Regions from separate parts of the Streptomyces sp. NPDC058086 genome, predicted to be linked through region 2. Evidence: riboswitches for the same ligand, from Rfam matches in the RefSeq annotation. Region 2 holds a riboswitch; each other region holds the start of a gene.
The links. A riboswitch is a leader RNA that binds a small molecule or an ion and turns the genes downstream of it on or off. The one in region 2 is predicted to bind thiamine pyrophosphate.
Positions count from the first base shown of each region.

Region 1: it holds a riboswitch for thiamine pyrophosphate, as region 2 does, so the genes downstream of both, thiC (phosphomethylpyrimidine synthase ThiC) here and ACFVWD_RS24720 (thiamine ABC transporter substrate binding subunit) in region 2, are expected to answer to the same signal.
Region 3: it holds a riboswitch for thiamine pyrophosphate, as region 2 does, so the genes downstream of both, ACFVWD_RS26045 (purine-cytosine permease family protein) here and ACFVWD_RS24720 (thiamine ABC transporter substrate binding subunit) in region 2, are expected to answer to the same signal.
Region 4: it holds a riboswitch for thiamine pyrophosphate, as region 2 does, so the genes downstream of both, thiO (glycine oxidase ThiO) here and ACFVWD_RS24720 (thiamine ABC transporter substrate binding subunit) in region 2, are expected to answer to the same signal.

Region 1 is NZ_JBHVST010000015.1:101,711-106,800, reverse strand. Features, by position in the region: gene ACFVWD_RS14765 (VWA domain-containing protein) at 1-1,068, opposite strand, end outside; gene thiC (phosphomethylpyrimidine synthase ThiC) at 1,162-2,973, opposite strand; TPP riboswitch at 2,966-3,143, opposite strand; gene ACFVWD_RS14755 (YibE/F family protein) at 3,215-4,765, shown strand; gene ACFVWD_RS14750 (SsgA family sporulation/cell division regulator) at 4,828-5,090, opposite strand, start outside.
Region 2 is NZ_JBHVST010000032.1:21,827-26,916, reverse strand. Features, by position in the region: gene ACFVWD_RS24730 (ABC transporter ATP-binding protein) at 1-480, opposite strand, end outside; gene ACFVWD_RS24725 (ABC transporter permease) at 480-2,192, opposite strand; gene ACFVWD_RS24720 (thiamine ABC transporter substrate binding subunit) at 2,168-3,244, opposite strand; TPP riboswitch at 3,324-3,442, opposite strand; gene rlmN (23S rRNA (adenine(2503)-C(2))-methyltransferase RlmN) at 3,538-4,644, opposite strand; gene ACFVWD_RS24710 (DUF6479 family protein) at 4,779-5,090, shown strand, end outside.
Region 3 is NZ_JBHVST010000035.1:11,730-16,819, forward strand. Features, by position in the region: gene ACFVWD_RS26030 (alanine racemase) at 302-1,528, shown strand; gene ACFVWD_RS26035 (intradiol ring-cleavage dioxygenase) at 1,545-2,444, shown strand; gene ACFVWD_RS26040 (maleylacetate reductase) at 2,459-3,541, shown strand; TPP riboswitch at 3,607-3,701, shown strand; gene ACFVWD_RS26045 (purine-cytosine permease family protein) at 3,691-5,090, shown strand, end outside.
Region 4 is NZ_JBHVST010000088.1:3,672-8,761, forward strand. Features, by position in the region: gene metF (methylenetetrahydrofolate reductase [NAD(P)H]) at 1-803, opposite strand, end outside; gene thiE (thiamine phosphate synthase) at 962-1,612, opposite strand; gene ACFVWD_RS43000 (Rv2175c family DNA-binding protein) at 1,745-2,116, opposite strand; gene ACFVWD_RS43005 (NAD(P)/FAD-dependent oxidoreductase) at 2,198-3,436, opposite strand; TPP riboswitch at 3,618-3,729, shown strand; gene thiO (glycine oxidase ThiO) at 3,727-4,932, shown strand; gene thiS (sulfur carrier protein ThiS) at 4,929-5,090, shown strand, end outside.

The DNA of each region.
Region 1 (5,090 bases), on a different contig from region 2:
CAGCAGGCCCTTGCGTGGCTTCTTGCTCCGCCGAAACAGGCTCAGCTCACCGACCCGGACATGGAGCTCCAGCCACTCGGGCAGCTCGCCCAGAGTCAGGTCCGGCAGCCGGGCGGCATGGGAGGCGAACGTCCACGCCTGCATCACCCCGTCGTCGTCCAGCTGCGCCGCCACCGCGGCCATCCGCTCCACCACGTCGGCCACGACGCCCTTCGAGTACAGGAACGACATGGAACCGGAGGCGTCGAGGATCAACACGACGCGTGCCGTGACCCCCTCCGCACCGTGCTTCCGCAGGCTGACCGCCACCTGCTCCTTGCGCAACGAGAGCCGCTTGCGCATGTCCACGGGCAAGCGTTCCTCGCCCTTGCTGAGACGCGAGGGGGCCGACGGCACCGGGGGTACCGGGGGCGCCGGCGGAGCGCCCGCAGCGGTGGAAGCAGCCGTCCGTGAGCCCGTCGGCGGGAGCGCGGGCGACACCGCCGCAGCGCCCCCGGGCGAAACCGCCGGCTCCGGCCCGGGCGCACCGGCCCCGTCGGACTCCACGCTGATACCGAAGTCGGTGGCGAGACCGGCCAGCCCGGACGCATACCCCTGTCCGACCGCCCGGAACTTCCACTGACCGCCCCGCAGATACAGCTCACCCCCGATGAATGCCGTCTCGGTCGTGGCATCCATCTCGAAGCGCGCGAACTCCTGCCCGGTCTCGGCATCGAGCAGCCGCAGCGTCAGTCCGGACAGCTCGCCGAAGGTACCGCCGTCGGCCGAGGCACCCAGGACGACCCGCTCGATCTCCGGTTCCAGGGCACGCAGGTCCACCTCGACGATGTCCGTCGTGGCAGCGCCGTCCCGCTGCTTCCCGAGGTGCCGTACGGCGCCGGAGGCGTGCTGTGGCTGGTTGTAGAAGACGAAGTCCCCGTCGTCCCGCACGCGTCCGCCCGGGCCGAGCAGCAGCGCCGAGGCATCCGCGTCCGGCACACCGGCCCCTCCTCTCCAGCCGAGCACGGCCCGCACCGCCCCGGCGGCGACGGGAAGGTTGGCGCCCTTGCCCATGGATGTCGATGTCATGCGCCCAGTCTGCCGAGAGAACCCGGCCCGGGAACCGTTCGTTGCGCCTGATTACGCCGCGAACGGCTCCCGGCACGACTGCGTGTGTGCGGCTCAGTCCGCGAGCGGCAGATAGACCCGGTTGCCCGCGTCGGCGAACTCCTTGGACTTCTGCGCCATGCCCTCCTCGATCTCGGCCTTCGTGCCTCCGTGCTCACGGCGAATGTCCTGCGAGATCTTCATGCTGCAGAACTTCGGGCCGCACATGGAGCAGAAGTGCGCCGTCTTGGCGGGTTCGGCCGGCAGGGTCTCGTCGTGGAACTCCCGTGCCGTGTCCGGGTCGAGGGCCAGGTTGAACTGGTCCTCCCACCGGAACTCGAAGCGGGCGTCGGACAGCGCGTCGTCCCATTCCTGCGCACCTGGGTGCCCCTTGGCGAGGTCGGCTGCGTGGGCGGCGATCTTGTAGGTGATGACGCCGGTCTTGACGTCGTCACGATTGGGCAGGCCCAAGTGCTCCTTGGGCGTGACATAGCAGAGCATGGCCGTGCCCCACCAGGCGATCATCGCGGCACCGATGCCGGAGGTGATGTGGTCGTACGCCGGCGCGACGTCCGTCGTCAGCGGGCCGAGCGTATAGAACGGAGCTTCATCGCAGATCTCCTGCTGAAGGTCGATGTTCTCCTTGATCTTGTGCATCGGGACATGTCCCGGGCCCTCGATCATCGTCTGTACATGAAAACGCTTCGCGATCGTGTTGAGTTCCCCGAGCGTCCTCAACTCCGCGAACTGAGCCGCGTCGTTGGCGTCCGCGATCGACCCGGGCCGCAGCCCGTCGCCGAGCGAGTACGTGACGTCGTACGCCGCGAGGATCTCGCAGAGTTCCTCGAAGTTCTCGTAGAGGAACGATTCCTTGTGGTGCGCGAGGCACCAGGCCGCCATGATCGAGCCGCCTCGCGAGACGATGCCGGTCTTGCGGTTCGCGGTGAGCGGCACGTACGGCAGCCGCACGCCCGCGTGGACCGTCATGTAGTCCACGCCCTGCTCGGCCTGCTCGATGACCGTGTCCTTGTAGATCTCCCAGGTCAGCTCCTCGGCGCGGCCGTCCACCTTCTCCAGAGCCTGGTAGAGCGGCACCGTACCGATGGGGACGGGGGAGTTGCGCAGGACCCACTCCCGCGTGGTGTGGATATTGCGGCCGGTGGACAGGTCCATGACCGTGTCCGCGCCCCAGCGGGTCGCCCAGGTCATCTTCTCGACCTCCTCCTCGATGGAGGAGGTGACGGCGGAGTTGCCGATGTTGGCGTTGACCTTCACCAGGAACCGCTTGCCGATGATCATCGGCTCGATCTCCGGGTGGTTGACGTTCGCGGGCAGCACCGCGCGACCGGCGGCGATCTCCTCGCGTACGACCTCGGGGTCGACGTTCTCGCGGACCGCCACGAACTCCATCTCGGGCGTGATCTCGCCCCGCCGGGCGTACGCGAGCTGCGTGACCGCCTCTCCTGGACGGCCTCGACGCGGCTGACGCGGCCGCCCCGGGAAGACCGCGTCGAGGTTGCGCAGGCCCCCTCGCGGCGAGGTGTGCTTGATTCCGTCGTCCTCGGGACGGACGGGACGGCCCGCATACTCCTCGGTGTCACCGCGGGCGATGATCCAGTTCTCGCGCAGTGGCGCGAGACCCCTGCGTACGTCGGTGTCGACGATCGGATCGGTGTACGGGCCAGAGGTGTCGTACAGCGTGACGGACTGCCCGTTGGTGAGGTGCACTTGACGGACCGGCACCCGCAGATCGGGGCGCGAACCCCCGACGTATCCCTTGTGCCAGCCGATGGACTTCCCGGCCTCCCGCGGCTGTTCGCCCTCGGGCGCGGCAGGCGCCTCGCCGATCTGGCTGGAGGCAGGCGTGCGTACGTCCTTGTTGGTCATGAGACCTACTCCCTACGCCGGCATTACCCGGTAACAGGTTCGGCGGTCGACGCAGCGGATTCCGTCTGCCGACGTCCCTTGTGAAACATCACTCGTTCCACGTGAAACATCGCTAAGACGGAGGTCAGCGCCCTCTCAGCCCGGTGCTCCGAGCTCCCGCGTGTGCAAAGGTGACTCCACGCTAGCGTCATATCTGGCGCGGTGAACAGAGGGCCCTCGCCGTTCTTGCGATGATCGGTCGGTGACCACAACGCAGCAGCCCCCGTTCCCGCCGTCCGAGCCGCCGCGCCGACGCGGTCCCGGAGACGGCTATGGACCTGGTTCCGGAGACGGCCGCGGACACGGGCCGGGCGGTGGCCCCGGTCCGAGGGGCGGTCATGGGCACGGCTCCGGGGACGGACATGGGTCTGGGTCTGGGTCTGGGGACGGGCCTGGGAAGGGACCCGGGCCGGGGAATGGGCACAGCCCTGGGGACGGGCACGGGTCTGGGCACTCGCACAGTCACAGCCATGGGCCCGCCACGCCCGTCTCCAAGCATCTGCGCAAGGTCATCGCGGCCATTCTGATCCCCTTCGCCGCCGCGGTGGTTGTGGGTCTCGCGGTGCTCTGGCCCGGTGGCGCCCCGTCCCACGAGCGCACCGGCGTCGGCTTCGACCGGCAGACCCAGCAGGCCACGGTCACCAAGGTCGACAAGGTCAGCTGCAAGTCCGTGAACGCGTCGGGGGAGACCCCGACCGGCGACACGTCCACCGCCGAGGGCTCCTCCGCGCAGCAACAGGCAACGGGCGACTGCAAAAAGGCGACGATCCGGATCGACACCGGCAAGGACAAGGGCCGTACGTTCACGGAGATCATCCAGCCCGACCAGTCACGGCAGTTGCACGAGGGCGAGAAGGTCGTGGCCGCGTACGAGCCCTCCGCGCCCAGGGACCTGCAGTACTCGGTCACCGATGTGAACCGGAAGTTCCCGATGGCCCTGCTCGCCGGGATCTTCGCGCTGGCCGTCGTGGTGGTGGGCCGGATGCGTGGTGTCATGGCGCTGGTCGCACTGGCCATCAGCTTCGTGATCCTGACCTTCTTCATCCTGCCCGCGATCCTGCAGGGCTCGAATCCGCTGGTCGTGGCCGTGGTCGGGGCGAGCGCGATCATGCTGATCGCGCTCTACATGTGTCACGGCCTCTCGGCCCGTACGTCGGTGGCGGTGCTCGGCACCCTGCTCTCCCTGGTGCTGATCGGCATCCTCGGCTCGGAGTTCATCGGCTGGGCGGCGCTGACCGGCAACACGGACGACAACACCGGTCTGATCCACGGCCTGTATCCGTCCATCGACATGAGCGGTCTGCTGCTCGCGGGCGTCATCATCGGTTCGCTCGGTGTGCTCGACGATGTGACGGTGACGCAGACCTCGGCGGTCTGGGAGCTGCACGAGGCCAGCCCGACGATGGGCTGGCGCGATCTGTACCGCGCGGGCATCCGGATCGGCCGTGACCACATCGCATCGGTCGTCAACACGCTCGTCCTGGCGTACGCGGGTGCCGCGCTTCCCCTGCTGCTGCTCTTCTCGATCGCGCAGAGCAGTGTGGGCACGGTCGCCAACAGCGAACTGGTCGCCGAAGAGATCGTGCGCACCCTGGTCGGCTCGATCGGCCTGGTCGCCTCGGTGCCGGTGACCACACTGCTGGCCGCCCTGGTGGTCTCCGCGGACCGTCCGGCAGTCCCGGCCGCCGCCACGGAGCCTGTCGAGAGCAGGGCGCCGGCACGCGGCGGGAAGGGCCGTCGCCGCAAGCGCTGAAGCCTCCCCACCCCCGCGTCACCGGTGAGGAAGCACACGCCACTTGTGGGTTGCTGGGGGCTTCAGCCCGCGCTCTGCTCCTCCGCCAGGATGCGGTCCAGCGCCTCGTCGAGGTGGGCGTCGAAGTCCGCGAGGGAACGCTCCTGCCCCAGCGGCACCAGCTTGTCCGTGCGGTCGAGGAAGGCCACGAGCGGCGCCGCCCCGGACCGGAACAGCGCGTGGTCGCCACCCACCTGGAGCCGGATCAGCACCTCGCCGAACGCCTCCGGGTCGGCGGGCGCGATGTGCACATCCCCGTCACCGCACGGCCGTCCCACGCCGTCGA
Region 2 (5,090 bases):
GACAGCGCGCGCCTGGGCCCCGGGCAGCCCGACCAGCTCCAGCAGCTCCTGGACCCGTGCGGCCTGTTGGTCCTTCGACGCGCCGTGCATGCGCAGCCCGAAGGCGACATTGCCGCCCACGTCCCGCTGCGGGAAGAGCTGGTGATCCTGGAACATCAGCCCGACACCCCGCTTGTGCGCGGACACCCCGGCCTGGTCGCGCCCCGCCAGGAGCACGCGGCCCGCGTCGAGCGGCTGCAGTCCGGCCACCGCCCGCAGCAGCGTGGACTTGCCGCTGCCGCTCGGTCCGAGCACACACACGATCTCGTGCTCGGCGACGTCGAGGCCGACGGCGTCGAGTACCGGCCGACCGCCGAAGCGTACGGACGCGGCCTCGACCCTCAGCAGGGCGTCGCCCGTCCGGGTCCAGGTCCGGGTCCGGGGATGCTCCGTCGTTCCCTCCTGCGCCTCCTCCGTCGCTTGCTTCGCCAGTCGCGCCATCAGAACTCCCCCGTCCGGTCGGTGCGGATGCGCTCCAACAGCAACAGGGCCACCGCGCACACCACCATCAAGATCGTCGAAAGGGCCATCGCCTGGCCGTAGTTGAGGTCACCCGCACGCCCCAGCAGCCGGGCCACGGCAACCGGCAGGGTGGGGTTGTCGGGCCGCGCGATGAAGACCGTCGCCCCGAACTCGCCCAGCGACACGGCGAAGGCGAACCCCGCCGCGATCAGCAGCGCCCGCCGCACCATCGGCAGGTCGACCTCCCGCCACACCCGCCAGGGCGACGCTCCGAGGACGGCGGCGGCCTCCCGGAGCCTTCCGTCCACCGCCCGCAGCACCGGCAACATGGTGCGTACGACGAAGGGGACGCCCACCAGTGCCTGCGCGAGCGGCACCAGGATCCAGGAGGAACGCAGATCCAGCGGCGGTTCGTCGAGCGCGATCAGGAAGCCGAACCCGACGGTTACGGCGGACACGCCGAGCGGCAGCATCAGCAGCGCGTCGAAGCCCCGTACGAGACGCCCGGTCATGGGAGTCCCCCCGGTCGAGCGAAGCCGAGACTGGGGGAGGGTGAGCGCCGCGGCCGCCATACCGCCGATCACGACGGCGACGGCGGTGGCGGCGAGCGCGTACTCCAGCGAGTTGCCGATCGCCGCGATCGGTGCCACCAGGAAGATGCCGCTGTCGGCCGAGGTCAACGCCTTGTAGTACGCGAATCCGTAGCCGCCGGGTGCGTCCAGGGACCGCTGGACCAGTACCCCGAGCGGCAGGACGAGGAGAACGAGGATGCTCGCCAGGACCCCGCCCAGCAGCGCCCACTGACCGGCCCCGCGGGGTCGGCGCACGGTCACCTCCGGAGCCACCAGACGCAGTGCGGTCTCCCGGCGGCGTACGGTCCAGGCGTGCACGGCGAGGATCGCGCCGACCGCCACGAACTGGACGATCGTCAGCACCGCCGCGGTCGCGAGGTCGAAGATCTCCGAGGTCTGCCGGTAGATCTCGACCTCCAGGGTGGAGAAGGTCGGCCCGCCGAGGATCTGCACCACACCGAACGAGGTGAAGGTGAAGAGGAAGACCATCAGCGCGGCGGCGGCCACGGCCGGGCTCAGCGCCGGCAGCGTCACCTTGCGCCAGGCCGCGAACCGGGAGGCACCCAGCATCCGCGCGGCCTCCTCCTGACGCGGGTCGAGCTGCGACCAGAGCCCGCCGACGGTCCGTACGACCACCGCGTAGTTGAAGAAGACGTGCGCGAGCAGAATCGCCCAGACGGTGGTGTCCAGCCGTACGCCCCACAGCTGATCGAGGAGTCCGCCCCGGCCCACCAGGGCCAGGAACGCCGTACCGACCACGACCGTCGGCAGCACGAACGGGACCGTCACCACCGCTCGCAGCACCTGCTTGCCCCTGAAGTCGAAGCGCGCGAATACATACGCGCCGGGGAGCGCGATCAGCAGCGTGAGCGCCGTGGAGGCGAGCGCCTGCCAGGTGGTGAACCACAGGACGTGCCGGATGTCGGACTGCGCGAGCACCTCACCGATCCGCCCGAACCGCCAGACCCCGTCGATCTTGAGGCCGCGGGCGACGATCGCGGCGACGGGGTAGGCGAAGAAGACGGCGAAGAACGCGACGGGCAGGGCCATCAGCCCGATCCGCGTCGCGCTCTCCTTGCGTCTCCTCCGAGGCGCTACTTCAGTACGAGCGAGGTCCACGACTTGACCCACTGGTCACGGTTGTCGGCGATCTTGGCGGGCGCCAGGGTCTCGGGATCCTTGGCCTGCGGGCCGAACTTCACGAACTCCTCGGGCACCTGGGCGGTCTCGCGGACCGGGTACACGAACATGTTCAGCGGCATGTCGTCCTGGAACTCGACGCTGATGAGGAAGTCGAGAAGCGCCTTGCCGCCCTTGGTGTTCTTCGCGTTGCTCAGCAGCCCCGCGTACTCGACCTGGCGGAAGCAGGTGCCGCTCGCGACCCCGGTCGGCGCGGTCTTCGGCTTCGGGTCGGCGTAGATCACCTCGGCGGGCGGGGAGGAGGCGTACGAGACGACCAGCGGCCGGTCGGCCTTGGCCTTCTTGCCTCCCGCGGACCCGGAGAACTCGTCGTTGTAGGCCTGCTCCCAGCCGTCGACCACCTTCACGCCGTTGGCCCTGAGCTTCTTCCAGTAGTCCTGCCACCCGTCGTCGCCGTACTTCGCCGCGGTCCCGAGCAGGAAGCCGAGGCCGGGCGAGGACGTGGCCGCGTTCTCGGTGACGAGGAGGTTCTTGTACGCGGGCTTGATCAGGTCGTCGAACGAGGCGGGCGGGGCCAGCTTGTGCTTGCTGAAGTAGGCCTTGTCGTAGTTGACGCAGATGTCACCGGAGTCGATGGGCGTGACCCGGTGCTTGTCCTGGTCGATCCGGTACTGCTGGACGATCTGGTCGGAGCCCTTGGCCTCGTACGGCTGGAACAGCCCGTTGTCGAGCGCACGGGACAGCAGGGTGTTGTCGACGCCGAAGAAGACGTCGCCCTGCGGGTTGTCCTTGGTGAGGATGGCCTTGTTGACGGCCTGCCCGGCGTCGCCGTCCTTGAGGACCTTGACCTTGTACCCGGACTGCTTCTCGAAGTCCTGCAGCACGCTCTTCGACACAGCCCATGAGTCGTGGCTGACGAGCGTGACGGTCTTGGAGTCCCCGGCGCCGCCGCTGTCGGAGGACCCGCACGCGGACAGCGTGACGAGGCCCAGCCCGATGGCCGCGGCCGTGGTCGTCCTCTTGATGCTCACTGAATTCCTCCTGGGATGACCAGGAAGAGACGCGGCCCTGCCCGGGATCCTCGGAAGGTTCCCGGGCAGGGCGCAACAGCTTGAGTGATGCCCGAACTTCCTACCCAGAATGACCTGGGCAAGGTTCAGAGGGTCTGCGGCCCACCGGTGCTCCGGCTACCGCACTCTCAGCGCTGTGGCGCTCCCCTGTCGGAATATGAAGATGTCGGAAATTGAAATTGCACTGACTGACAGTGGCCGGCACCAGCCGCCATCGACTGAAAAGGCGCTGCCGGGCACTGCCGCCGATCAGACTATCGCTCGGTCGCGGCCAGCTGTCCGCATGCCCCGTCGATCTCCTGGCCCCGGGTGTCCCGGACGGTCACCGGCACCCCGTGAGCCGCGATCGCCTCGACGAACGCCTTCTCGTCCTCGGGCCGCGAGGCGGTCCACTTCGAACCCGGCGTCGGGTTCAGCGGGATGAGGTTGACGTGCACGGGCTTGCCCTTGAGCAGCCGCCCGAGCCGGTCACCACGCCATGCCTGGTCGTTGATGTCCCGGATGAGGGCGTACTCGATGGACAGCCGGCGCCCGGACTTGGCCGCGTACTCCCAGCCTGCGTCGAGCACCTCGCGCACCTTCCACCGCGTGTTGACGGGGACGAGGGTGTCGCGCAGCTCGTCGTCAGGGGCGTGCAGCGAGATGGCGAGACGGCACTTGAAGCCCTCGTCGGAGAACCGGTGGATGGCGGGCACCAGCCCGACCGTCGACACGGTGATCCCGCGCTGCGAGAGCCCGAGCCCGTCCGGCTCGGGGTCGGTGAGCGCGCGGATGGCGCCCACGACCCGCTTGTAGTTGGCGAGCGGCTCGCCCATGCCCATGAAGACGATGTTGCTCAGCCGCGCCGGGCCGCCCGGGATCTCACCGTCTCGCAGGGCCCGCATCCCGTCCACGATCTGGTGCACGATCTCGCCCGTGGACAGGTTCCGGTCCAGCCCGGCCTGTCCGGTGGCGCAGAACGGGCAGTTCATCCCGCAGCCCGCCTGCGAACTGATGCACATGGTCACCCGGTCCGGGTAGCGCATCAGGACGGACTCGACGAGCGTGCCGTCGAACAGGCGCCACAGGGTCTTGCGGGTGGTGTCCTGGTCGGTCGACAGATGCCGCACGACCGTCATCAGCTCGGGAAGCAGCGCCTCCTGGAGCTTTCCGCGCGCGGCGGCCGGGATGTCCGTCCACTCCGCGGGGTCGTGCGCGAACCGCGCGAAGTAGTGCTGCGAGAGCTGCTTGGCGCGAAACGGCTTCTCACCGATCGCGGCAACCGCCTCTTTGCGCTCGGCGGGCGTGAGGTCGGCGAGGTGCCGCGGCGGCTTCTTGGCTCCGCGGGGGGCGACGAATGTGAGTTCTCCGGGCTTAGGCATGGCCATACCAGTGTCGCAGATGGATCGGAGTGACCCGCGGCCCGAGTTTCCGGGGTGATCGTCGATGGTGCCGCCGGCGTTCGGTGCGGTCGGAGCGGCCGGTTCGATGGGTAATTTGCGGGTATTTGCATGATATGAGTACTGCATCGATGTATTTGGCGGAGCCCAGCGGTCTGATCAGCCTCGCGCTGTTCCTGATCGCCGTGGCACTCATCACGCTCCTGGCCGGCAGCTTCTGGCTGAGCTGCCGTATGCGGACCCGCGCACCGCGTCTGCCGCGCGCCGAGGAACAGCCGCACGTGCCGCAGGGTGGCCCGGTCCGCGAGATGCGGGAGATCCGGGAGCCCGCCGAGATACCCAAGGTGACCAAGGGTCAGCACGCTCTCACCCCGTACGAGCTGACCCACATGTCGACCCGCACGAGCCCGTCGCAGAAGCGAGAGCGC
Region 3 (5,090 bases), on a different contig from region 2:
AGGCGTCGGCGTGCCGGAGCACGGCGCCGCCGGTCTCCCGGTTCCCCGCCGCCGCGCCGAACCGGACGCTCGGTCGGTACCCCCACGGTGCCCCGCCGGAGCCGACCGACCCCGCACGGAGAGCGCGTCGATCCGGCCCGGCACGGGGAGCGCGTCGATCCGGCCCGGTCGATTTCGGCGGCTGCCGTGGCACGTGTCATGTCCCCGACCGTCCGCGTCCCCTGGGCCGCTGCTCCGGTCCCCGTCCGCCGCCCTCGTCGCGTGCCGACGGTATCCTGCGCCATACGACCCGGAGTGCCCCATGAACACACCCTCACTCGCGGTGCGCGACCGCATCCTGACCCTGCCGCCCACGGAACTTCCCGCCTACGTATACGACTTGGCGGCACTGCGCGCACACGCCGCGTCGGTGCGGGCCGCGCTGCCCGAGCGCGTCGAGCTGTACTACGCGACCCAGGCCAACCGGGAACCGGAGATCCTGACCGCGCTCGCCCCGTATGTCGACGGCTACAAGGTCTCCACCGACAGCGAACTGGCCCACGTCACCCGGGCGGCGCCGGACCACCCACTGGCCTTCGGCGGCCAGGACAAGACCCCGACGGAGCTCCTGGACGCGCTGGAGCAGGGCGTGACACGCTTCCTCGTGGAGAGCGAGTACGAGCTGTACATGCTGGCCGGGCTGGCCCAGCGGCACGCTCCGGACGGCCGGGTGGCGGTCCTGCCGCGCTTCAACCTCCCGGTGGCCGACCACCTGTTCGCCGACGGCGGCCGCAGGGCCTCCGGCCTCGACCCGGAACAGGCGGACACGATCGTCGGCCTGCTCACCGACGGCAGCTACCCGAACCTCGAACTGCGCGGCGTCTACGCCCACTTGGCCAACGGCCTGCACGCCCCCGAACACCTCGCGGTGGCCGAGAGCGTCGTCGCCTGGACCGGTGAACTCGCCGCGCGGCACGGATTGCGCCTCCCCGAGGTGAACGTCGGGGGCGGCATGGCGGTGGACTACGAGCACCCCGAACGCCGTTTCGACTGGCAGTCGTACGGCGAGGGACTCGCCCGACTCGTCGCCGCGCACCCGGAACTGACCCTGAGTATCGAGCCCGGTCGCGCGCTGACCGCGTACTGCGGCTGGTACGCGAGCGAGGTGCTGGACGTCGAGCACGGCGCACACGAGGACTTCGCCGTCGTCCGCGGTGGCGCGGTGAACCTGCGCACGTCGGCGTCCAGGAGGCCCGACCAGCCGTGGCCCGACCAGCCCTGGTCCGTACTCGAAGTGGACGGGTGGCCCTACTCCTGGCCGCGGCCCGTCGTGCGCCGTGAACGGGTCACGCTCACCGGCCAGTTGAGCACCTCCAGGGACGTCCTGGTCCGGGACGTCCGGGCGCCTGGGCTGCGGGCCGGCGACCGTGTGGTGTTCTCCCTCGCGGGCGCCTACACCTCGTCCGTGCCCCACCGGGCGTTCGCCAGGTTTCCCGAGCCCGGCTTTCACTTCGTGGACCCGGGCACCGACGGCGATCAGTCCCGATAACACCACGAGGAGCGGCATGACAGACGAACCGAACCGTTCGACGACGGCCGATGCCACGACCGACTTCACGCACGGCATCACCGACGCCGTCGTCGACAGCCTGCGGGGCACGGCCGATCCGCGTCTGCGTGAACTGCTCGGCGCGCTCACCCGTCATCTGCACGACTTCGTGCGCGAGACGGAGCCGACGATGGCGGAATGGGAACGCGCGATCGGATTCCTGACCGCGACCGGGCAGCAGTGCACCGACACCCGCCAGGAGTTCATCCTGCTGTCGGACGTGCTCGGCGTCTCGATGCTCGTGGAGACGCTGGACGGCCGCCGCGACCCGGGTGCCACCGAGTCGACGGTCCTCGGCCCGTTCCACCTGACCAGATCGCCGATCCGCGCACTCGGCGCGAACCTCGACCTGGTGGGCAGGGGCGAACCGTGCGTGGTCAGCGGCCGGGTACTGGGCAAGGGCGGCACCCCGCTGCCGGGCGCGGTCCTCGACGTGTGGCAGGCCGACTCCGAGGGCTACTACGACGTACAGCAGCCGGACGTCCAGCCGGCCGGCAACGGGCGGGGCCTGTTCACGGCCGACGCCGAGGGCCGCTTCTGGTTCCGCACCTGTGTACCGAGCCCGTACCCGATCCCCACCGACGGCCCGGTCGGTGAACTGCTGCGCGCCACGGCCCGGCACCCCTACCGCCCCGCCCACATCCACTTCATCGCCTCGGCCGAGGGCCACGCCCCGGTCACCACGCACATCTTCGTCGCGGGCAGCGACTACCTCGACTCCGACGCGGTGTTCGCGGTCAAGAAGAGCCTGGTCCAGGACTTCACGGAGACCGACGACCCGTCCCTGGCGGGGGAGTTCGGCGTCCCGAACCCCTTCCGCAACGCCCGCTTCGACCTCGTACTGGAACCGGAATGAGCACCATGACCGACATGAACACCCCGCTCGACTTCTCGTACGAGACCCAGCCGGCGCGGATCGTCTTCCGGCCCGGCGCCGCCGTCTCCGCCACCCCCGACGAGGCCGCCCGGCTCGGGCTGCGCAGGGTGCTGGTGGTCTGCGGCGGCAGGGGCGAGGACACGGCACGCGCGGTCGCGGACGCCCTGGGCGACGCCTGTGCGGGGCTGCACGCCGAGGCCCGGATGCACGTACCCGTCGAGGTCGCCGACCGGGCCGTCGAGGCGGCGCGCGCGGCCGGCGCCGACGGGTGTGTCGCGGTCGGCGGCGGTTCGGCGATCGGCCTCGGCAAGGCGATCGCGCTGCGCACCGGCCTGCCCCTGATCGCCGTGCCCTCCACCTACTCCGGCTCCGAGATGACCCCGGTCTGGGGACTCACCGAGCACGGCGCCAAGCGCACCGGACGCGACCCCGCCGTCCAGCCCCGCAGCGTCGTCTACGACCCCGAACTCACCCTCTCGCTCCCCGTCCCCCTCACCGTCACCAGCGGCGTCAACGCGCTCGCCCACGCCGTCGAGGCCCTCTACGCGCCCGACGCCTCGCCCCTCGTCTCGCTCATGGCCGAGGAGGGCGTACGGGCGATGACACAGGCCCTGCCGCTGGTGGCCGCCGCCCCCGGCGACCTCGACGCGCGCGGCCGGGCCCTGTACGGCGCCTGGCTCTGCGGCGCCTGTCTCGGCGCCACCACCATGGGCCTGCACCACAAGCTGTGCCACGTCCTCGGCGGCACCTTCGGCCTGCCGCACGCCGAGACGCACACGGTGGTCCTCCCGTACGCCCTCGCCTACAACGCGCCCGCCACGCCCCGGGCGATCACCGCGCTCTCCAGCGCCCTGGGCGGCACCGACGATGTCCCCCATGCCCTGCGGGCGCTGGCCGGGGACCTCGGCGCTCCCCGCAGCCTCGCCGAACTCGGCCTCAAGAAGACCGACCTGGCGGTGGCCGCCGAACAGGCCGTCGCACAGACGTATCCGAACCCGCGCGAGGTCACCGTGGACGGTGTGCTGGCGCTGCTGACGGCGGCGTACGAGGGCGGGGAGCCGAGCGTCGGCGAGTAGGCCGCGGTGCCGTGCGGACCCCTCCCCCTGGGGCATACCGTGCCCGCCGGGCTATCCTGACCGCCGAACCGGACACGGGGTGCCCCGCACGAGGGCTGAGATCACACCCGTCGAACCTGAACCAGTTAGGACTGGCGGAGGGATGTCTCATGTCGTTGCCGTATGCCCGTAACGCTCGCGGCGAGGTGGCCGTCGGAGGCCCGCAGGGCGTTTTCGACGGGCGGATGCCCTCCGCCCCGGGGGACCTGCACGTCGAGGCGCGTGGAATCGCCCCGGTCCCGGAGGACCACCGCTACGGCGGCCCCGGCCGTCTGTTCACCGTGTGGTTCGCCCCCAACCTGACCATGACCGGCGTGTTCACCGGCACCGTCGGCATCGCTCTCGGCCTGGACTTCTCCACCGCGCTCGCCGCCGTCGTGCTGGGCACCCTCCTGGGGGCGGTACCGACCGCGTACCTCGGCACCTGGGGGAGCCAGACCGGCGCCGGACAGCTGCCGCTCGCCCGCCTCGCGTTCGGCCGGGCCGTGGTCGTCCCCGGCGCCCTGCAGTGGCTGTCGTCCATCGCCTGGGACGCGCTGATCGGCCTCTTCGGCGGGGACGCGCTGGCCCAGCTGTGCGGCTGGCCGTTCTGGCTGGGTGTGCTCGTCATGATGGCGGCGCAGGGGGCGCTCGGCGTCCTCGGCTACGAGGCGATCCACCGGCTCCAGACCGTGATGACCTTCGCCCTCGCCGCCGCGTTCGTCGCCCTGACCGTGAAGCTCCTGAGCGGCGCCCACACCACCCCCGCCGCAACCGCCCACGGCGCCGACCGGGCCGGGGCCTTCGTTCTGACCTGCACCATCGCGCTCAGCCTTGCGCTGTCGTGGGCCCCGTACGCGAGCGACTTCAGCCGCTATCTGCCGCGCACGGCGTCCCGCCCGCGCATGTTCTGGTACACCCTGGCCGGCGTCAGCGTGTCCTTCGTGGCCGTCCAGGCGCTCGGACTGTGGGGCGCGGCCGTCTTCAACGACCAGACCGCCCGCGGCGTCGACACCCTGCTCGGCGGGGGCGCCCTCGGCGCGTTCGGGCTGCTCGCCGTGGCGCTCGCCGCGCTGAGCAGCAACGCCATGAACGACTACAGCGGCTCGCTCGCCCTGCAGACCATGGGCGTACGGCTGCCGCGTCCGGCCGCCGCCGCGCTGGCCGCCGTCCTGGGCTTCCCGCTCGTGCTGTGGATGCACGCCGCCGACACCACGGCCCGCTTCCAGAACGTCCTGCTGTTCGTCGGCTACTGGATTCCCGGGTTCGTCGCGATCGTCGTCGTCGACTGGCTCGCCCGGGCCAGGGCCCGCGGCGGCGCACCCGTCGACCTGGCCGCCGAGAGCGCCCGCCCGCGTCCGTGGTGGCCCGCGCTCGTGGCGTTCGGCGCCGCCTTCGCCGCCGCGGTGCCGTTCATGAGCACCAGCCTGTACGTCGGCCCCGTCGCGCATGCCCTGCACGGCGCCGACACCGCCTACGGGGTGGCGTTCGTCGCGGCCCTGCTCGTCTACGCCCCGCTGCGCCTGCGCCG
Region 4 (5,090 bases), on a different contig from region 2:
TCCGTCGCGAACTCGATGCCAATGGAGCGTACAGCCGCCGGATCGTCTTTGGCTGTGAGGATCCGCTCTTTCAGGACGTCCGGGAACGAAGCGTTGCTGAGCTTCGGAAGTCGTTCCAGCATCTTCACACTCGTCACCGGCATGACCTCCGGGATGACCGGTGTCGTACAGCCGGCCGCCACCACCCGGTCACGCAGGCGCAGATACGACTCGGGCTGGAAGAACATCTGGGTGATCGCGTAGTCCGCGCCGGCCCGGCACTTGTCGACGAAGTGCGCGACGTCCACGTCCCAGTCCGCGGAGCGGGGGTGCATCTCGGGGAAGGCGGCGACGCCGACACAGAAGTCGCCGGACTCCTTGATGAGACGGACGAGTTCGGCGGCGTAGGTCAGGCCCCGGGGGTGCGGGACCCAGTCGCCCATCGGGTCGCCGGGCGGGTCGCCGCGGACCGCGAGCATGTTCCGGATGCCGGCGTCGGCGTACTGGCCGATGATGTTGCGCAGTTCGGCGATGGAGTGGTTGACCGCGGTGAGGTGGGCGACCGGGGTGAGCGTCGTGTCGGCGACGATCTGCTCGGTCTCCTTGACCGTGCCCGCGCGGGTGGAGCCACCGGCACCGTAGGTGACGGAGACGAAGTCGGGGGCGACGGCCTCGACGCGACGCAGCGCGTTCCACAGGTTCCGCTCGCCCTTGGGGGTTTTCGGCGCGGAGAACTCGAACGAGTACGTCGCCTTGCCGGTGGCGAGCATGTCACGCACGGTGCGCGCGCGATCAGTCCTGGTGGAAGCAGATCCGAGGGCCATACCCGCAGGTTAGTCAGGGGGCGGCGGTCTCCCAACCGAACCGATGCCAATTGTCCAATTTGTCGACTTCTTGTCCACCCCTCGGACACCTGTGGGACAACCGGTCCAACCGTTGGCCGGACCATCGACGCGCCCGCTGTGCCTGACGCGGCCGCCGCTTACGCCTGACGCAGCCGCTTGGCGAATTCTCCCGCCGCCGCGCCGGGATCCGCCGCCTCGGTGATCGCCCGTACGACGACGACGCGGCGGGCGCCCGCCTCCAGTACCTCGTCGAGGTTGCCGAGGTCGATGCCGCCGATGGCGAACCAGGGGCGGTCGGTGGCGAGGGAGGCCGTGTATCGGACCAGGCCCAGGCCCGGGGCGTGGCGGCCGGGCTTGGTGGGGGTGGGCCAGCAGGGGCCGGTGCAGAAGTAGTCCACGCCGTCCTGGACGGCGGCGGCCGCCGCCTCGGACTCGGCGTGCGTGGAGCGGCCCATCAGGACCTCGTCGCCGAGGATCGCGCGGGCGGCGGGGACCGGGAGATCGCCCTGGCCCAGGTGGAGTACGTCGGCGCCGATGGCATGGGCGACGTCCGCGCGGTCGTTGACCGCGAGGAGCTTGCCGTGGCGGGCGCAGGCGTCCGCGAAGACCTGGAGGTGCTCCAGCTCCTCGGCGGCCTCCATGCCCTTGTCACGCAGCTGCACGATGTCGACGCCGCCGGCCAGGACCGCGTCCAGGAACTCGGCGAGGTCGCCCTGGCGCTTGCGGGCGTCCGTGCAGAGGTAGACGCGGGCGTCGGCGAGGAGGGTGCGGGCGGCGTTCTCGGGCATGCGTGTATCCCCCGTGGTGCGGTGCGTACGGCTGTCGTACGCACCCTACGGATGTGATGCGGTGCGTACGGACCGCGGCGGCCGGGGTGGTCCGGGGCCGGCCGTGGTCCGTACGCCGGACGGTCGGTCGAATCAGACGGCGAGCGCCTGGGCGCGGCGCTTCACCTCCGTGCCGCGATTCTCGCTCAGCGCCTGCGCGGGGGTGCCGGGCAGGCTCGGGTCGGGGGTGAAGAGCCACTCGAGCATCTCTTCGTCGGAGAAGCCGTCGTCCCGCAGGAGCGTCAAGGTGCCGACCAGGCCCTTGACGACCTTCTGTTCGTTCCCGTCGATGAAGGCGGCGGGGACGTGCAGCGCGCGGTTCTCACCACGGCGTACGGCGATCAGCTGGCCCTCCTTGACCAGCTGCCGGACGCGGGTCACCTCGACGCCGAGCTGTTCGGCGATGTCGGGGAGGGTGAGCCAGGCGGGGACGAGAGCATCGATCTTTGCGTCAATCTCGGTCACGGGACAAGCCTGCCATCCCGGACTGACACTCGGTACCCGAGCGCCCCCCGGACCGCCGTCCGGGCGACGGAAACCGGGCGGTCATGCCGTGGCGTCCTTCAGAGGGCGGGACGGGTCGGCCAGGATGTCCGGGTTCATGGGCATGCCTGCCTCGATCAGGCGGCGGCCCTGGGCCAGGTCACGGGGCCGCCCCACGGCCAGGAGGGCGACGAGGCGGCTCTCGCGGAGCCAGCAGACCGTCCAGGCCGCGCCCGACGGGTCGCCCCGCCAGATGGTCGTATCGGCGGGGGTGTGATGGCCGACGTACTGGACGAAGCGGCCGAACTGCTCGGACCAGAAGTACGGGACCGGGTCGTACGCCACCGGGGCCTCGCCGATGATGTTCGCCGCGACCGTGCGCGGCGCCTGGAGGGCGTTGTCCCAGTGGTGGACGAGGAGGCGCTCCTCGTAGCGGCCCGACGGGAAGGAGGCGCAGTCGCCGACCGCGTAGACGTCCGGCACGGAGGTGCGCAGGTGGCTGTCGGCCACCACCTCCCGGTGGGCGCCGAGCTCGACGCCGGAGCCGGCCAGCCAGGCGGTGGCGGGGCGCGCGCCGATGCCGACGACCACGGCGCCCGCCGGCACCCGCGAGCCGTCGTCGAGGACCACCGCGCCGGGCTCGACGCGCTCCACGCGCGCGTGGGTGCGCAGCGAAGCGCCGCTGTCCGCGTACCAGGCGGTCATCGGCGCGGCCACCTCCGCGGGCAGCGCCCCGGCCAGCGGCCGGTCGGCGGCCTCGACGACCGTGACCGCGCACCCGGCCTCACGCGCCGCCGTCGCGAACTCCGCGCCGATCCAGCCCGCCCCCACGACCACGATGTCGTGCTGCTGGGCGAGCACGGGGCGCAGTCGCTCGGCGTCGTCCAGGGTCCGCAGCAGATGGACGCCGGGGACGCCCTGCGCGCCGGGCAGCTGGATCGGTTCCGCGCCGGTCGCGAGGACCAGGACGTCGTAGGGCACCGGTCCTGCCTCGGTGTCCAGCTCGTGGTCTGCGGGGCGCAGGCCCAGCGCCTCGCAGCCGAGTCGCAGTTCGATGCCCAGCGCCTCGAAGTCGATGTCGAAGGCGGAGCCCTCGGCCTTGCCGAGCAGCACCGCCTTGGACAGGGGTGGCCGGTCGTACGGCTGGTGCGGCTCGGCGCCGATCAGCGTCACATCCCCGGTGAAACCCTGTTCCCGCAGGGCGACCGCCGTCTGCACGCCGGCCATGCCCGCGCCCACGATGACGACCCGCCGTGCCGTACGCCCCTGCGTCCGCACCTGTGCCCGCGTCTGCTCGCTCACCTGATCACCATAGACAACTGACAATCTGTCAGTCAGGGGACGTGCGCAGTGACCTGTTCCACAACGGATCTCGCCGTCCTTCTCGTGGTCCGCGAACCGAGTGCGCGTACCGACCCGCGAACGGGCCCCGGACGGAGGCTCCCTTACTGAGACATACGGCAGCGGGCTAGGGTGGCGAACGTAAAGCACTCGCGGGAGCCCGGACGCACCGGGCTGAGAGGGAGGCTGGCGGCCTCCGACCGTACGAACCTGATCCGGGTCATGCCGGCGAAGGGAGGGGCTGGACGCCCATGTCGCCTACGCGTACACCTGCACGTTCATCGGATGCGCCGTCATCGGCCGCACGTACGTCGGATGTCCTCGTCATCGGGGGCGGGATCATCGGTCTCGTGACCGCCTGGCGGGCCGCGCAGCGTGGGTTCACCGTCGCGGTCGTGGACCCCGAGCCGGGCGGCGGGGCGGCACGGGTGGCCGCCGGAATGCTCGCCGCCGTCACCGAGCTGCACTACGGCGAGCAGACCCTGCTGGGCCTGAACCTCGCCTCCGCGCGCCGCTATCCCGACTTCGCCGCCGAACTCACCGAGGTGAGCGGCCAGGACCTCGGCTACCGCCGGTGCGGCACGCTGGCCGTCGCGCTGGACGCCGACGACCGCGCCCACCTGCGCGAACTGCATGCCTTGCAACACCGCTCGGGGCTCGAATCGGAGTGGCTCAGCGGCCGGGAGTGCCGCCGTCTGGAGCCGATGCTCGCGCCGGGCGTGCGCGGCGGGCTGCGGGTCGACGGAGACCACCAGATCGACCCGCGCCGGCTCGCGAAGGCCCTGGTCACGGCGTGCGAGCGGGCCGGAGTGAAGTTCCACCGGACGTGGGCGGAGCGCCTGACCGTCGTACGGGACCGGGCCGCCGGGGTCGTCACGACGGACGGTGAACAGCTGGCCGCGGGGCAGGTGGTGCTCGCCGCCGGGAGCCTCAGCGGGAAGCTCCCGGGCGTGCCCGCCGACGTACTGCCGCCCGTACGGCCCGTGAAGGGTCAGGTACTGCGGCTGACCGTGCCGAAGCGGTACGCGCCGTTCCTGAGCCGCACCGTGCGGGCCGTGGTGCGCGGCAGCCAGGTCTATCTGGTGCCGCGGGAGAACGGTGAGCTCGTCGTGGGCGCCACCAGCGAGGAGCTGGGCTGGGACACGACGGTGACCGCGGGCGGGGTCTACGAGCTGCTGCGCGACGCCCATGAGCTGGTGCCCGGAATCACCGAGCTGCCGCTCACCGAGACGCGCGCGGGCCTGCGGCCGGGGTCGCCCGACAACGCGCCACTGCTCGGCCCGACCGCGCTCGACGGGCTGCTGCTGGCCACGGGGCACTACCGCAACGGCGTCCTGCTCACGCCCGTCACCGGGGACGCCATGGCGCACGTCCTGACCACGGGCGAGCTTCCGGAAGAGGCCCGCCCCTTCGCCCCCGGGCGCTTCAGCACAGCACTCACGGAGCAGACCGTATGAACATCTTCGTCAACGGAGAGCGACGGCTCGTCGCCGCCGACACGGCCCTCGACAAGCTCGTCGCCACCCTCACCGTCGCGCCCTCCGGCGTCGCCGCCGCGCTCAACGAAACCGTTGTCCCGCGCACGCAGTGGTCGTCCACGGCCCTCTCCGAGGGA